Regions from separate parts of the Streptomyces sp. NPDC085460 genome, predicted to be linked through region 2. Evidence: riboswitches for the same ligand, from Rfam matches in the RefSeq annotation. Region 2 holds a riboswitch; each other region holds the start of a gene.

Region 1 (5,464 bases), on a different contig from region 2:
TGGAGCCGCCGCGCCCGGTCGAAGGCGCGGACGAACGAGGTCGCGCCGAGCCCGGCCAGCGACCGCCAGACGGCCGCCCGGGTCGTCGCCCCGAGCCGCGCCGCCTGCGCCTGCCGCACCTTGGCCTGCGCGTCGAGCAGCAGGAACACGATCCGGTACATCACCAGGGCCACGTCCACCACCGGCGCCGGCACCCCGGCCCTGACCAGGCGCGGCAGCACGTCCGACACCGGTGTGGTGAACGCGAACAGCAGCACCCCCAGTGAGGCCGAGGCCGTCCGCAGCAGCAGCTCCCCGGCGTGCGCCGGCCCGTCCGGGGCCCAGGCCACGACGCCGCCGGGGCCGCCCACCGCGAACAGCAGCGGGACGGCCCCGGTGACGCAGAAGCCCAGCGGGATCCGGAACGCCCGCCACAGCTGCCGGCCCGGCACACCGGCCGGGCCGAGCAGCACGGCGAGCGTGGCCGCCGCGACCAGGGGCGCGCCCGGCCACGGCGGCAGACACACCGCGCACAGGGTCAGACCGAGACCGAGCGCCGCCTTCTCCGCCGGATGGCGGCGGCGCCAGCGGCTGCTGTGCGCCGCCGCGTCGATCGGCAGCATCGGCGGTTACGCCTCCGCGCCGGGTGCGCCGCTCTCCTCGCGGGCCGCCGCCCGCTCCTCGCCCTGCCGACGGCCGCGCCGCACCCCGAAGTAGTACGCGAGGACACCGGCGCCCAGCGCCGCCTGGAGGGCGAAAAGCGCCGACTCGATCTCGCCGGACGGCGGCTCGTACAGCGGGCTGAACCACGGCTCGTAGTCCGGCTTGATCTCGGTGATCGCCGTCTCGGCCTCCGCGTCGGCGCCGGCGAACGGCTCCTCCTTGTGGTCGCCGAGCCCGAGCGCCAGCGGCACGACGGCGAGCACCGCCACGAGCGCGAGCAGCAGGGTGTTGATCTTCGCGTTCCGGCTCATCACGCCGCCGCCTCCTCGCGTCGCTTCGGCTCCGTCCGGGCGAGCACGCCCAGACGCAGCAGGTCACTCTTGCTGGCCTGCATGAGCAGCCGCACCACGAGGACGGTCAGCAGCCCCTCGCTCACGGCGAGCGGGATCTGCGTCACCGCGAAGATGGAGCCGAACTTCGCCAGCGAACCGGCGATGCCGCTGCCCGGGTCGGGGAAGGCGACGGCCAGCTGGACGCTGGTCACGCAGTAGGTGGACAGGTCGGCGACGAACGCGCCGAAGAAGACGCTCACCATCAGGGGCGCCCCGGACCGCTTCAGCAGCACGTAGGCGCCGTATCCCGCCCAGGGGCCGACGATCGCCATCGAGAAGACGTTCGCCCCCAGCGTGGTCAGCCCGCCGTGGGCGAGCAGCAGCGCCTGGAACAGGAGCGTGATGGTGCCGAGCACCGCCATGATCGGCGGCCGGAACAGTATGGCGCCCAGACCCGTACCCGTAGGATGGGAACAACTGCCCGTCACGGACGGCAGTTTGAGCGCGGACAGGACGAACGTGAAGGCGCCGGCGGCGCCGAGCAACAGCGTGGACTCGGGGTTGGCGCGCACCTCGCGGGTGAGCGCCCGGACGCCGTGGACGACGAACGGAGCCGATGCGACGCCCCAGGCGGCCGCATGGACGGGGGGCAGATACCCCTCGGCGATATGCATGATCGGGAGACCCTCTCCAGCACCTCGTGGATGGACAACGCGCCCTGGCCGGTCTCCTGGCTGACGGTCATGACGCCCGACTCCGCCTTCCCACCCCGCGACGGTCTCCCGCGGCGGAGCAGTGGCTTCCCCGAGGGGAAGGAGCCGGACCTCCCGATCACAGTGGCGAGGGCCGCACCGGTACTGCACCGGTTTCCCGAACACCAAGGCGCTGTGACATTAGTGTGTTGACCTGCTTCATCACAATGCGGGGTCGGTCACTCGCGCTCGGACATCCTCGCCGGGCCCGGTGGCGCGGGACCCGTTGTCAGACCCTCGCACTAGCGTGGAACGCGTCCTAGTGCTTGCTGCTGCTCGGACGAGGGCGCCCCGGCGGCGTGGAACCCAGCCGGGGCGGCCCCCTCTCCCCGTCTCAGACCTTGCGGTAGGCGTACGCCTCCGACGCCGCGGCCGTCACCGCGTCCAGGCCGCCGCCGGCGCTCGCCGTCACCAGGGCGGCCACCGCGCCCTCCACGAAGGGGGCGTCCACGAGCCGGGTGCCCTCCGGGAGTTCGTCGCCCTCCGCGAGGAGGGCCTTCACCGTCAGGACCGCGCTGCCCAGGTCCACCAGGACGGCCACGCCGGCCCCCGCGTCGACGTCCCTCGCCGCCGCGGCGATCAGCTCGGAGCTCGTACCGAGACCGCCGTCGGGCGTGCCGCCCGCCGCCGCGACCGGTGCCAGGTCGCCGCCGCCGGCGAGCCCCCGGGCCAGCTCCGCGACCGCCGCCGCCACGGCGGCACTGTGCGAGACGAGCACGATCCCGACCCTCGCCCCGCTCATCCGGCCGCCCCCTCCGCCGCCTCCTCCGCCGCCTCCGCCAGCGCGGCGAACAGCAGCGCCGAGGAGGTCGCCCCCGGGTCCTGGTGGCCGACCGACCGCTCGCCGAGGTAACTGGCCCGGCCCTTGCGGGCGCGCAGCGGGACCGTCGCGAGCGCGCCCTCGCCGGCCGCGGCGCGCGCCGCCGCGAAGGACTCGGGCAGCGCCGCCACGGCCGGGACCAGCGCGTCCAGCATCGTCTTGTCGCCCGGTACGGCCCCGCCGAGCTGCCCGACGGCGGCGACGCCGGCCGCGAGCGCGTCCGCGAGCTCGGCCCGCGTCACCGCGTCACCGTCGCCGAGCGCCTTGCCGGCCCGGCGCAGCAGCGTCCCGTAGAGCGGCCCCGAGGCCCCGCCCACCGTGGAGATCAGCTGCCGTCCGGCGGCCACGAGGACCCCGCCGGGTGTCGCGGGCGGCTCCTTCGCCAGCGCGTCGGCGACGGCGGCGAACCCGCGCCGCAGATTGGCGCCGTGGTCCGCGTCGCCGATCGCCGCGTCCAGCTCGGTCAGCCGGCCCGCCTCCTGGTCCACCGCCGCCGCCACCGTCTCCATCCAGCGCACCGCGAACGCGGCACCGTACGCCTCCGTCATCGCCCGCTCACCGGCCCCAGCGCAGCGCGGCCGTCGACACCGGCGCGTCCCACAGCCGCAGCAGCTCCTTGTCGGCCGCGCACACGGTCACCGAGCACCCGGCCATGTCGAGCGAGGTCACGTAGTTCCCCACCAGGGTCCGCGCCACCGGCACCCGGCGCGCGTCGAGCACCCGCCGTACCTCCGCGTTGAACCCGTACAGTTCGAGCAGCGGCGTCCCGCCCATCCCGTTCACGAGCAGCAGCACCGGATCCGAGGGCCGCAGGTCGTCCAGGACCGCGTCGACGGCGACCTCGGCGATCTCCCGCGCGGTCATCATCCCGCGCCGCTCCCGCCCCGGCTCGCCGTGGATGCCGACGCCCAACTCCAGCTCCCCGGGCGGAAGATCGAAGGTCGGGCTGCCCTTGGCGGGCGTGGTGCAGGCGCTCAGCGCGACGCCGAAGGACCGCGACCGCGCGACCACCCGCCGGGCCAGCGCCTCCACCCGCTCCAGCGGGGCGCCCTCCTCGGCCGCCGCCCCGGCGAGCTTCTCCACGAAGAGCGTGGCGCCGGTCCCGCGCCGCCCCGCCGTGTACAGGCTGTCGGTGACGGCCACGTCGTCGTCGACGAGCACCCGGGCGACCTGGATGCCCTCGTCCTCGGCGAGCTCGGCGGCCATCTCGAAGTTCAGCACGTCCCCGGTGTAGTTCTTCACCACGAACAACACCCCCGCCCCGCTGTCCACCGCGGCGGCGGCCCGCACCATCTGGTCCGGCACGGGCGACGTGAACACCTCCCCGGGGCACGCCCCGTCGAGCATCCCCGGCCCCACGAACCCCGCGTGCAGCGGCTCGTGCCCGGACCCGCCCCCCGACACCAGGGCGACCTTCCCGGCCACCGGCGCGTCCCTCCGCACCACCACCCGCCGCTCGACGTCCACGGTCAACTCGGGGTGCGCGGCGGCCAGCCCGCGCAAGGCATCGGCGACGACGGTCTCGGGCACGTTGATCAGCATCCTCATGGATACCTCCTGGTGCGACTAGCAGGTAGGTGACTGAGCAGGCTTTACGCAGGTCACAGTAGGTGAGACCGTTTGTTGATCTTGGCGGATCGCGGCGCCCGGGGGCGATCCCGAGCGGTACTGATGCTGACCTGTAGCTGACTTTATTGACCACCCGTCAGGGGTGAGTCGGACTGGGTGCTCTTTGCACTTGTGCATGATGGCGCAATTATCTGCCTGGGAGTGAGGTCGCGCACCGGTGCGCGTAAGAGAGCCTGTGCCGGCCGGGCAGGGTCACCGCGCAGCTGGCGCACGGCGGGCCTGCACCACACCCCGGGCGCGCCCACTGTCGTCGTACGAGAACCCGTTTGCCACCGGCCGGCCACAGCCTGGCTCACCCAGCGCACCGCCGACCGGTTCGACCTGACCAGCGCCGCCGCAGACTCCCACAGCCACCGCACCCCGATCCTGCCCGAGGACACGCTGCCCCTGGGCGCGGGCAGTCCCTGACCGAACTCCTCACCCTCATGCACCCCGCCACGGCCCACGGCCCGCAGGTCGCCGACGCCGCCCCCTCGGCACTGCTGACCGCACTCGCCGCCGATCTGCTGGAAGCCGGCGTGCCTCAGGAGCGATGCGGAGAGGTCATCAGGGGCGCCCTTTGCCACGACGCTGCCGCTGAACTCGCAGGTGATGGTGACCGAAGGGGCGGGCACGTGGGCCTCCTGGGTTCGAGGGGCCGGGTCTGGACTGGCGGGCAGGTGCCCCATCTCAGCTCGGAATCTGCCAAGAACCGATATGGATCGGCCAAGCCTTACTCACCCGTATGTGTGGACGATTCCTGTTCGCCCCCCGGCCATCGACCGCAGACAGTGTCGTCCCTCGAACACCACTGATCAGTTTGTTCTGTTGGGGGACTTCGCATGCTGAGACGCCAGATACGCCGCACGGGAATCACGATGGCGACAGGTGTCATGCTCGTGGCGCTTGCCGTACCCGGCGCCCAGGCGGCCCCGGAGCCGCTCATGGACCCTGCCCGGGCCACGGCTCTGGCCGCCGAACTGGGAGACGACCGCATGGCGGGCGTCTACTACGAGAACGGTCGGTTGGTGGTCGCCGTCACCGACGAGACCGCCGCGCGGTCGGTGCGAGAGGCGGGTGGGGCCGCGAAGGTCGTTGCCCATAGTGCCGACGAACTGAACTCGGCTCAGGCGGACTTGGATCGTCTGGCGGGTATCCCCAACACCGCCTGGGGGGTCGACCCGAGCGGCAACCAGGTGGTCGTCAGCATCTACGACGGGGTTTCCGCAGCCGACCGAGCCCGCATAGAGAAGGTGGCCGCCACGCACGGTGACGCCGTGAGCGTGGAGAACAAGCCCGGCACGCTCCAG
Region 2 (5,464 bases):
CGTGATCAACCCGGTGCTCCAGGAGCTCCCGGCCGACCGCCGCCACCTCGACGACTCCAACGAGGGCTGCCTCTCGGTCCCCACCGCCTACGCCGCCCTGGCCCGCCCCGACTTCGCCGAGGTCCACGGCCAGGACCTCCTCGGCAACCCCATCAAGGTCCGCGGCACGGGCTACTTCGCCCGCGCCCTCCAGCACGAGACGGACCACCTCTACGGCTTCCTCTACATCGACAAGCTGTCCAAGCGCGACCGCAAGGACGCCCTGCGCCAGATGGAAGAGGGCACCCCCCGCTACCCGGTCGTCGCCAACGACTGACCGGCGGCAGCTACGCGAGAGGGCCCCGCACTCGTGGAGTGCGGGGCCCTCTCGCGTATCCGGAAGGACCGTCCCGGCGGACTAGAAGTCCTCGTCGAGGTCGACCGAGCCCTCGACCGCCACCTGGTAGGCGGAGGGGCGGCGCTCGAAGAAGTTGGTGAGCTCCTGGACGCCCTGGAGCTCCATGAAGGCGAAGGGGTTCTCGGAGCCGTACACCGGCGGGAAGCCGAGGCGGACCAGGCGCTGGTCGGCGACGCACTGGAGGTACTCGCGCATGGACTCGGTGTTCATGCCGGGCAGGCCGTCGCCGCAGAGGTCGCGGCCGAACTGGAGCTCGGCCTCGACGGCCTCCCTCAGCATGTCGGTGACCTGCTGCTGGAGGGCGTCGTCGAAGAGCTCCGGCTCCTCCTTGCGGACCGTGTCCACGACCTCGAAGGCGAAGTTCATGTGCATGGTCTCGTCGCGGAACACCCAGTTGGTGCCGGTCGCCAGGCCGTGCAGCAGGCCGCGGGAGCGGAACCAGTAGACGTACGCGAAGGCGCCGTAGAAGAACAGGCCCTCGATGCAGGCGGCGAAGCAGATCAGGTTGAGCAGGAAGCGGCGGCGGTCGGCGGCCGTCTCCAGCTGGTCGATCTTCTCGACCGAGTCCATCCACTTGAAGCAGAACTGCGCCTTCTCGCGGATGGAGGGGATGTTCTCGACGGCGTCGAAGGCCGCCGCGCGGTCGTCCGGGTCGGGCAGGTAGGTGTCCAGGAGGGTCAGGTAGAACTGGACGTGCACGGCCTCCTCGAAGAGCTGGCGCGAGAGGTAGAGCCGCGCCTCGGGGGAGTTGATGTGCTTGTACAGCGTCAGGACCAGGTTGTTCGCCACGATCGAGTCGCCCGTCGCGAAGAACGCGACGAGGCGGCCGATCATGTGCTGCTCGCCCGGGGTGAGCTTGGCGAGGTCGGCGACGTCCGAGTGGAGGTCGACCTCCTCGACGGTCCAGGTGTTCTTGATGGCGTCCCGGTAGCGCTCGTAGAAGTCGGGGTAGCGCATCGGGCGGAGGGTCAGCTCGAAGCCCGGGTCCAGGAGGTTCTTGTTCTCGGTGGTCATTACTGGCAGGCCTCGCAGGACTCGGGGTTCTCAAGGGAGCAGGCGACCGCGTCGGGGTCGGCGACCTGCTGGACGGGGATGGGGGCGGCGGCGGTCGCGGACGCCTGGGCGGCGCGGGCGATCCGGGTCGCCGGGCGGGAGCGCAGGTAGTACGTCGTCTTCAGGCCCCGCTTCCAGGCGTACGCGTACATCGACGACAGCTTGCCGATGGTCGGCGTCTCCATGAAGAGGTTCAGCGACTGCGACTGGTCCAGGAACGGGGTCCGGTCCGCCGCCATGTCGATGAGGCCGCGCTGCGGGATCTCCCAGGCCGTGCGGTACAGGTCGCGGACTTCGGCCGGGATCCAGGTGAAGCCGGCGACCGAGCCGTTGGCCTCGCGCAGCGCCTCGCGGGTCTGCGCGTCCCACACGCCGAGCGCCTTCAGCTCGTCGACGAGGTACGAGTTGACCTGGAGGAACTCGCCGGAGAGCGTCTCGCGCTTGAACAGGTTGGAGACCTGCGGCTCGATGCACTCGTAGACGCCGGCGATGGAGGCGATCGTCGCCGTCGGGGCGATGGCGAGCAGCAGGCTGTTGCGCATGCCGGTCGTCGCGATCCGCTCGCGCAGCGCGGCCCAGCGCTCGGGCCAGGTGAGCTCGACGCCGTAGTGGTCGGGGTGGAGCACGCCCTGGGCGGTACGGGTCTTCTCCCAGGCCGGCAGGGGGCCGTTGCGCTCGGCGAGGTCGGCGGACGCCTCGTACGCGGCGAGCATGATCCGCTCGGCGATCCGGGTGGACAGGGCGCGGGCCTCGGGGGAGTCGAAGGGCAGCCGCAGCTTGAAGAAGACGTCCTGGAGGCCCATCGCGCCCAGGCCGACCGGGCGCCAGCGGGCGTTGGAGTTCCCGGCCTGCTCGGTCGGGTAGAAGTTGATGTCGACGACCCGGTCGAGGAAGGTGACCGCGGTGCGGACGGTCTCGTCGAGCCGCTCCCAGTCGATGGTGCCGCCGGACACGAAGGCGCCGAGGTTGACCGAGCCGAGGTTGCAGACGGCCGTCTCGCCGTCGTTCGTGACCTCGATGATCTCGGTGCAGAGGTTGGAGGAGTGGACGACCGTGCCGGGCTCGGCGGTCTGGTTGGCCGTACGGTTCGAGGCGTCCTTGAAGGTCATCCAGCCGTTGCCGGTCTGGGCCAGGGTCCGCATCATCCGGCCGTACAGGTCGCGGGCCGGCATGGTCCGGCGGGCCAGGCCCTTCGCCTCGGCGGCGCGGTAGGCGGCGTCGAACTCCTCGCCCCACAGGTCGACGAGCTCGGGCACGTCGGCGGGGGAGAAGAGCGACCACTCGGCGTCCGCGTTCACCCGGCGCATGAACTCGTCCGGGATCCAGTGGGCGAGGTTCAGGTTGTGGGTGCGGCGGGCGTCCTCGCCGGTGTTGTCGCGGAGCTCCAGGAACTCCTCGATGTCCGCGTGCCAGGTCTCCAGGTAGACCGCGGCGGCGCCCTTGCGGCGGCCGCCCTGGTTGACCGCCGCCACGGAGGCGTCGAGCGTCTTCAGGAACGGCACGATGCCGTTGGAGTGCCCGTTGGTGCCCCGGATCAGGGAGCCGCGCGAGCGGATCCGGGAGTAGGACAGGCCGATGCCGCCGGCGTGCTTCGACAGGCGCGCGACCTGGTGGTAGCGGTCGTAGATCGAGTCCAGCTCGTCCTGCGGGGAGTCCAGGAGGTAGCAGGAGGACATCTGGGGGTGGCGGGTGCCGGAGTTGAAGAGCGTGGGGGAGGAGGGCAGGTAGTCGAGCCGGCTCATCAGCCGGTACAGCGCCGCCACCTCGTCCAGCGCGCGGAGCGAGTCGTCCTCGGCGAGGCCGGCCGCGACCCGGAGCATGAAGTGCTGCGGGGTCTCGATCACCTTGCGGGTGATCGGGTGGCGCAGCAGGTAGCGGGAGTAGAGCGTCCGCAGGCCGAAGTAGCCGAAGCGGTCGTCGCCGGCGAGGTCGATCAGCGCGTCCATGCGGTCCGCGTGCAGCGCGACGAAGGCGGCGGTGCGGTCGGCGATCAGGCCCTCGCGGTGACCGGTGGCGACGGAGGCGGAGAAGCAGACGGCGCCCTGCGTGGCCGCCTCCTCGGCGATGGTGAGGGTGAGCAGCCGGGCGGCGAGCCGGGAGTAGGCGGGGTCCTCGGAGATGAGTCCGGCGGCGGCCTCGGTGGCCAGTTCGCGCAGCTCCGCCTCGTCCGAACCGGCGTGCCGGCCGCGCAGCGCGGCGGCGGCGACCCGGCCGGGGTCGGTGTCGGTGAGGTCGGCGGTGAGGTCGGTCAGGGTCCGCAGCAGCACGGTCCCGGGGCCGTCACTCTCGATCGCGGCGGCCTCGGTGGCTGACGGACCCGCAGGCGCGATGGTCACGTGGGGGCTCTCCCTCGCTCGGCCCGGGGCCACGGCGGGGGAGGGGCGGACGGGCACCCGTACGCGCCCGTGTCCACCGGCCCATTCCGCGAGGCCCGGACGTCATCGGCACCCGGAACGGTCGTACCAGGTGCACTGCCGGCAGGTGTTCGGACTCGCTCCGTGGACAAGGGCACACGAAGTACACCGTTGCGGGACAGTTCCGGATTCGCACCGGATTCCCCTGCGACGACAGCGAGGACGAGCATACATGTGGGGGGCGCCGATCTCGGAACCCCCCACATGTTGTGTCGGTCCGTGGACTACAGCTCCAGGGCGTAGGTTCGCAGAGAGTGTTCGGGGATGGGCTGCCAGTCCCGTTCCGGCGTGCGGACGAAGCCCATCCGCTCGTATATCCGGTGGGCGGAGACCATCTTGGCGTCGGTGGAGAGGACGAGCCTGGCGCAGCCGGGCAGGGCCCGTGCCCGGTCCAGGCAGGCGCGGACGAGCGCCTCCCCGACGCCTCTGCCGCGGGCCGCCGGCGCGACGACGAGCATCCGGAACTCGGCCTCTCCGGGGACGGCGATGTCCGCCCAGGCGGTGCCGCCGGGGGCGAAGGTCACCCCGCCGATGATCCCGTCCTCGGCGTCGGCGGCGACCAGTACCTCGCTCTCGCGCGCCCGCCGGGCCGTGTCGCGGAGCACGTTCAGGTAGAAGTCGTCCTCGCCGTACAGCAGCAGCCCGTCGTTCAGATAGGTGAGTCCGGTGAGGTCACCGAGTTCCTCGTACTCCTCGGGCCGTACCGCCCTGATCGTGAAGTCCATGGGCCTCAGTCTGCCGCGCGGCCACGCGAGAGGGGCCCGGGTTTCTCCCCGGGCCCCTCTCGGTGTGCGTGTGGGCGGCTCAGTGGGTGGAGGCGCCGACCTTCGGGAGCTCCGTGCTGACCCCGGCGTCGCCGGCGTCGGCCGTGTAGTCCGACGGGGAGGTCTCGTCGACGCCCTCGGGCGCCTTGGCGGCCCGCAGGACGAAGGTGAGGACCACGGTGACGACGAGGTTGAGGACGAAGGCGGTGAGGCCGATGTAGCCGATCTCGCCGATGCCCGGGATCTCCGCCGAGGAACCGCCGAAGTGCTTCTGGGTCGGGCTGGCGACGCCGTACGCGGCGGCGGTGCCGTAGATCATGCCGACCGCCCAGCCGGCGATCAGGGCCCAGCGGTGGAACCAGCGGGTGAAGAGGCCGCCGACCAGGGCCGGGAAGGTCTGGAGGATCCAGATGCCGCCGAGCAGCTGGAAGTTGATCGCGACGGTCTTGTCCATGGTGAGGACGAAGGCGAGCGCGCCGACCTTGACCAGGAGCGAGACCAGCTTGGAGACCTTGGTCTCCTGTGCCGGGGTGGCGTCCTTCTTGATGAAGTCCTTGTAGATGTTGCGGGTGAAGAGGTTGGCCGCGGCGATCGACATGATCGCGGCGGGGACGAGCGCGCCGATGCCGATCGCGGCGAAGGCGACGCCCGCGAACCAGTCGGGGAACATGTCCTCGAAGAGCTGCGGGATGGCGAGCTGTCCGTTGGACACCTTCACCCCGGCGGCGATCGCCATGAAGCCGAGCAGCGCGAGCAGGCCCAGCATCAGCGAGTACAGCGGGAGGATCGTGGTGTTGCGGCGGATGACCTCACGGCTCTTGGAGGAGAGGGTCGCC
Region 3 (5,464 bases), on a different contig from region 2:
CGGGCGGGAGCTCGCGCGGGCGCCAGGCGCCGGTGCCGGCGGCGTCGGCGGCGTCGAGGAAGGCGAGGGCGCAGGCGAGCGCGGCGGTGGCGGCGCGGGAGGCGGAGGCGGAGGAGGCGTGGCTGGCGGCGGGGACGCCGGAGGCGGCGGGGTCCGTGGTGGGGTTCTGCGCGGCGGGGGCGTCGGCGGGGGTCAGCCGGAAGGCCGTGGAGCCCGCCGTCAGGAGCGTGGCGCCGTGCGGTGCTGCGACCAAGCTCACATCGCCGCCGAGGCCGGTGACGTCGCCGCGCCCGTCGTCGAGGACGAAGAGGAAACGGCCGGAGAGGGCCGCCGCGCGGGGTTCCGCGCAGAGCGCCGCGTCCAGGGCCCGGGCCCACAACTGCGCGTCGGCGTGGCCGAGTCCGTCGAGCCCCGAGGCGGGGGAGGCGACGATGTTCCGGACCCGCTCGTGGGTGCGGGAGGGCAGCAGAACCGCGTCGTCGAGGAGCGCGGCGAGCCGGCCGCCGCAGCCCTCGGCCAGACCGCGCAGCTCGGCGTTGCCGCGCGAGGTGATCGAGAGGCCGCCGTCGCCGAGTTCCTCGGCCGCGTCGGCCAGAGCCATGAGCTGACGTGGCGTCAACCGTCCGGCGGGGAGGCGGAGTCGGGCGAGGAAACCGTCGGCTGCGGCGTGCAGCCGGAGCGCCCCCGGGCACGCGTCGCCTCGGTCCCGTATGCGAGGTTCGCCCGCTTCGGGCGGGCTGGGTGGGGTCGGCGGCATGGCGGCGAGCATACCCACGGGAAACCGGACGGCCACCGAGTGTGATCCGGCCGACTCTCCGGCTCTCTTAGGCCCGCCGACGTCACGATCTACTATGCAGATCGGCATGGGGTCCCAGGACCCCGGGGAGGAAGCCCGGTGAGAATCCGGCGCGGTCCCGCCACTGTGAGCCCGAGCCGGCGACGGCCCCGGGTGAGTCAGGAACTCCCGCCATCCACCATGACCCGGGGCGCGGACAACCCCGAGGAAGGGCCTGAGCCTCGCCATGCTCCTGCTGCTGTCGCACTCCGACACCGACCTGCTCAGTGCCCGCGCGGCGAACGCCGCCGCGCCCGAGGGCCCGGTCCCGTACCGCTTCGCCAACCCCTCCCGGCTCCCGCTCGACGACCTCCCCGGCCTGCTCGACGGCGCCGAACTCGTCGTCGTCCGCCTCCTCGGCGGCGTCCGCTCCTGGCAGGAAGGGCTCGACGCGGTCCTCGCCGCCGGAAAGCCGGTCGTCGTGCTCAGCGGCGAACAGGCGCCCGACGCCCAGCTGATGGCCGCCTCCACCGTGCCCGTCGGCGTCGCCACCGAGGCCCACGCCTACCTCGCCCACGGCGGCCCCGCCAACCTGGCGCAGCTGGCCCGCTTCCTCTCCGACACCGTGCTGCTCACCGGCCACGGCTTCGAGGCCCCGGCCGCCGCCCCCACCTGGGGCCCGCTGGAGCGCCCCGCCCGCTCCGCCGAGGGCCCGACGGTCGCCGTGCTCTACTACCGCGCCCACCACATGAGCGGGAACACCGCCTTCGTCGGCGCCCTCTGCGACGCGATCGAGGACGCGGGCGGCCGCGCCCTCCCGCTGTACGTGGCCTCGCTGCGCGCCCCCGAGGAGGAGCTGCTCGCCGTGCTGCGCGGCGCCGACGCGATCGTCACCACCGTCCTCGCCGCCGGCGGCACCAAGCCCGCCGCCGCGCAGGCCGGCGGAGACGAGGAGGCGTGGGACGCGGGCGCGCTCGCCGCGCTCGACGTGCCGGTGCTCCAGGCCCTGTGCCTGACCGGCTCGCGGGCGAACTGGGAGGAGAACGACGAGGGCCTGTCGCCGCTGGACGCGGCCAGCCAGGTCGCCGTCCCCGAGTTCGACGGCCGGCTCATCACCGTGCCGTTCTCCTTCAAGGAGATCGACGCCGACGGCCTGCCCGCCTACGTCGCCGACGCCGAGCGCGCCGCCCGCGTGGCCGGCATCGCCGTCCGCCACGCCCGCCTGCGGCACATCCCGAACGCCGAGAAGAAGCTGGCGCTCGTCCTCTCCGCGTACCCGACCAAGCACTCCCGCATCGGCAACGCCGTCGGCCTCGACACCCCCGCCTCCGCGATCGCCCTGCTGCGCCGGCTGATCGCCGAGGGGTACGACTTCGGGCCCGAGGCGGAGCTGCCCGGCCTCGTCTCCGGCGACGGCGACGAGCTGATCTACGCCCTGATCGAGGCCGGCGGCCACGACCAGGAGTGGCTCACCGAGGAGCAGCTGGCGAAGAACCCGGTCCGCATCCCGGCCGCCGACTACCAGCGCTGGTACGCCGGACTCCCGGCCGAGCTGCGCGAGCGGGTCGAGGAGCACTGGGGTCCGGCGCCCGGCGAGATGTTCCTCGACCGGTCCCGGAACCCGGAGGGCGACATCGTCCTCGCCGCGCTGCGGCGCGGGAACCTCCTCGTCCTCATCCAGCCGCCGCGCGGCTTCGGCGAGAACCCGATCGCGATCTACCACGATCCGGATCTCCCGCCGTCCCACCACTACCTCGCCGCCTACCGCTGGATCGCGGCCCGCGCCGAGGACGGCGGCTTCGGCGCCGACGCCATGGTCCATCTGGGCAAGCACGGCAACCTGGAGTGGCTGCCCGGCAAGAACGCCGGCCTCTCCGCCGCCTGCGGCCCCGACGCGGCCCTCGGCGACCTGCCGCTGGTCTACCCGTTCCTCGTCAACGACCCCGGCGAGGGCACCCAGGCCAAGCGGCGCGTCCACGCCACCCTCGTCGACCACCTCGTGCCGCCGATGGCCCGCGCCGACTCGTACGGCGACATCGCGCGCCTGGAGCAGCTGCTCGACGAGTACGCGCAGATCTCCTCCATGGACCCGGCGAAGCTGCCCGCGATCCGCGCCCAGATCTGGACCCTGATCCAGGCCGCCAAGCTCGACCACGACCTCGGCATGGAGGAGCGCCCGGAGGACGACGGCTTCGACGACTTCCTGCTGCACGTCGACGGCTGGCTGTGCGAGGTCAAGGACGCCCAGATCCGGGACGGCCTGCACGTCCTCGGCGGCGCCCCGGAGGGCGAGGCCCGGGTCAACCTGGTCCTCTCCATCCTCCGCGCCCGCCAGATCTGGGGCGGTACGCAGGCGCTGCCCGGTCTGCGCGAGGCCCTGGGCCTGGACGAGTCGGCCGCGACCCGCACGACCGCCGACGAGGCGGAGGCGAAGGCCCGCGCGCTGGTCGAGGCGATGGAGGCGGCCGGCTGGTCCGCCGACGCGGTCCCGGCGGTCGCCGGCGACCACGGCCCCGAGGTCCAGGCGGTGCTCCGCTTCGCCTGCGAGCAGGTCGTGCCGCGCCTCGCCGCCACCACCGACGAGCTGGGCCACGCCGTCCACGCCCTGAACGGCGGCTTCGTGCCGGCCGGGCCGTCAGGCTCGCCGCTGCGCGGCCTGGTCAACGTGCTGCCGACCGGCCGGAACTTCTACTCCGTCGACCCGAAGGCCGTGCCGTCCCGGCTCGCCTGGGAGACCGGCCAGGCGCTCGCCGACTCCCTCCTGGAGCGGTACCGCGCCGACAACGGCGAGTGGCCCACCTCGGTCGGTCTCTCCCTGTGGGGCACCAGCGCCATGCGCACCGCGGGCGACGACGTCGCCGAGGCGCTGGCCCTGCTCGGCGTCCGCCCGCTGTGGGACGAGGCGTCCCGCCGCGTCAACGGCCTGGAGCCGATCCCGGTGGCGGAGCTGGGCCGCCCGCGCGTCGACGTCACCCTGCGCATCTCGGGCTTCTTCCGGGACGCGTTCCCGCACGTCATCGGCCTTCTCGACGACGCCGTCCGGCTCGTCGCGGGGCTCGACGAGCCGGCCTCGGACAACTATGTGCGGGCCCACGCCCAGGCCGACCTCGCCGAGCACGGCGACGAACGCCGGGCCACCACCCGCATCTTCGGCTCCCGGCCCGGCACCTACGGCGCCGGCATCCTCCAGCTGATCGACTCGCGGGACTGGCGCACCGACGCCGACCTCGCCGAGGTGTACACGGTGTGGGGCGGGTACGCGTACGGGCGCGGGCTCGAAGGGCGCCCGGCGCGCGCCGAGATGGAGACCGCGTACAAGCGGATCGCGGTGGCGGCGAAGAACACCGACACCCGCGAGCACGACATCGCCGACTCGGACGACTACTTCCAGTACCACGGCGGCATGGTGGCGACCGTCCGCGCGCTGCGCGGCACCGCCCCCGAGGCGTACATCGGTGACTCGACCCGGCCGGAGACCGTCCGCACCCGGACCCTGGTGGAGGAGACCTCCCGGGTCTTCCGCGCCCGGGTGGTCAACCCGCGCTGGATCGAGGCGATGCGCCGCCACGGCTACAAGGGCGCCTTCGAGCTGGCGGCGACCGTCGACTACCTCTTCGGCTACGACGCCACGACCGGTGTCGTCGCCGACTGGATGTACGACAAGCTCACCCAGGAGTACGTCCTCGACGAGACGAACCAGGCGTTCCTCAAGGAGGCCAACCCCTGGGCCCTGCACGGCATCGCGGAGCGCCTCCTGGAGGCCGAGTCGCGCGGCATGTGGGAGAAGCCGGACCCGGAGACCCTGGCCGCCCTGCGCCAGGTGTTCCTGGAGACGGAGGGCGACCTGGAGGGCACCGAGGGCGACGACTAGCCCGTCAGCTCGTCAGGGACGACCGGCTCGTCACGAGGGTGCGGGCCGGGGCCAGTTCGAGGCGCCGGCCCGGGAAGCCCTGCCGGAGCCGGCGGTCGTGGCTGACGATCACCAGGGTGCCCCGGTAGGCGGCGAGCGCGGCCTCGATCTCCTCCACGAGGCCCGGGGCCAGGTGGTTGGTCGGCTCGTCGAGGAGGAGCAGGTCGGCCGGGGCCGTCACCAGCCGGGCCAGTTCCAGCTTGCGGCGCTGGCCCACCGACAGCAGGCGTACCGGGGTGCTCAGGTCCCGGGCGGCGAAGAGCCCGAGGGAGAGCAGTTCGTCCTCGCGGCCCTCGCCGAAGGCTTCGCCGACCGTACGGGGGTCGGTGGGCGAGGCCGTGTCCTGGCGGAGCAGCCCGGTCCGGCGCGGCGCCCTCACGGTGCCCGCGTCCGGGGCGAGCTCGCCCGCCAGGACCCTGAGGAGCGTGGTCTTCCCGGCGCCGTTGGGCCCGGTGACGAGCAGCCGCTCGCCCGGCTCCAGGCGCAGGGTGACGGGCGCGAGGCGCCCGTGGACCCCGGCCCCGGTCAGTTCGACGGCCGCGCCCTCGCCCGCTTCCGCCAGGTCCGCGCGGAAGCGCAGCGGCTCGGGCGGCGGCGGCACCGGGTGCTCGGTGAGCCGGGCGAGCCGCTCGCGGGCGGCGCGGATCCTGCTCATCGCCCCGTGCGCCCGTGAGCGGGCCCGAAAGGCGCCCGCCCCGCTGAAGGCGGCGGGGGCCTTGCGCGGGATGGCCGAGAAGCGGTCGATGTTGCTGTCCGCGAGGGTCCGGTGGCGGGCCAGC

Evidence for each region. A riboswitch is a leader RNA that binds a small molecule or an ion and turns the genes downstream of it on or off. The one in region 2 is predicted to bind cobalamin.
Region 1: linked by a shared signal. The riboswitch ahead of ACIGHB_RS12085 (energy-coupling factor ABC transporter permease) and the one ahead of ACIGHB_RS16760 (ribonucleoside-diphosphate reductase subunit alpha) in region 2 are both predicted to bind cobalamin.
Region 3: linked by a shared signal. The riboswitch ahead of cobN (cobaltochelatase subunit CobN) and the one ahead of ACIGHB_RS16760 (ribonucleoside-diphosphate reductase subunit alpha) in region 2 are both predicted to bind cobalamin.

Annotation. Positions count from the first base shown of each region.
Region 1 is NZ_JBITTO010000004.1:220,014-225,477, reverse strand. It holds gene cbiQ (cobalt ECF transporter T component CbiQ) at 1-602, opposite strand, end outside; gene ACIGHB_RS12090 (energy-coupling factor ABC transporter substrate-binding protein) at 609-953, opposite strand; gene ACIGHB_RS12085 (energy-coupling factor ABC transporter permease) at 953-1,648, opposite strand; cobalamin riboswitch at 1,677-1,899, opposite strand; gene ACIGHB_RS12080 (PTS-dependent dihydroxyacetone kinase phosphotransferase subunit DhaM) at 2,061-2,468, opposite strand; gene dhaL (dihydroxyacetone kinase subunit DhaL) at 2,465-3,094, opposite strand; gene dhaK (dihydroxyacetone kinase subunit DhaK) at 3,102-4,094, opposite strand; gene ACIGHB_RS12065 (S1 family peptidase) at 4,997-5,464, shown strand, end outside.
Region 2 is NZ_JBITTO010000006.1:76,428-81,891, forward strand. It holds gene def (peptide deformylase) at 1-316, shown strand, start outside; gene ACIGHB_RS16755 (ribonucleotide-diphosphate reductase subunit beta) at 398-1,411, opposite strand; gene ACIGHB_RS16760 (ribonucleoside-diphosphate reductase subunit alpha) at 1,411-3,786, opposite strand; cobalamin riboswitch at 3,909-4,047, opposite strand; gene ACIGHB_RS16765 (GNAT family N-acetyltransferase) at 4,089-4,589, opposite strand; gene mctP (monocarboxylate uptake permease MctP) at 4,669-5,464, opposite strand, start outside.
Region 3 is NZ_JBITTO010000003.1:303,395-308,858, reverse strand. It holds gene ACIGHB_RS09260 (cobalamin biosynthesis protein CobG) at 1-769, opposite strand, end outside; cobalamin riboswitch at 849-986, shown strand; gene cobN (cobaltochelatase subunit CobN) at 1,023-4,646, shown strand; gene ACIGHB_RS09250 (ABC-F family ATP-binding cassette domain-containing protein) at 4,651-5,464, opposite strand, start outside.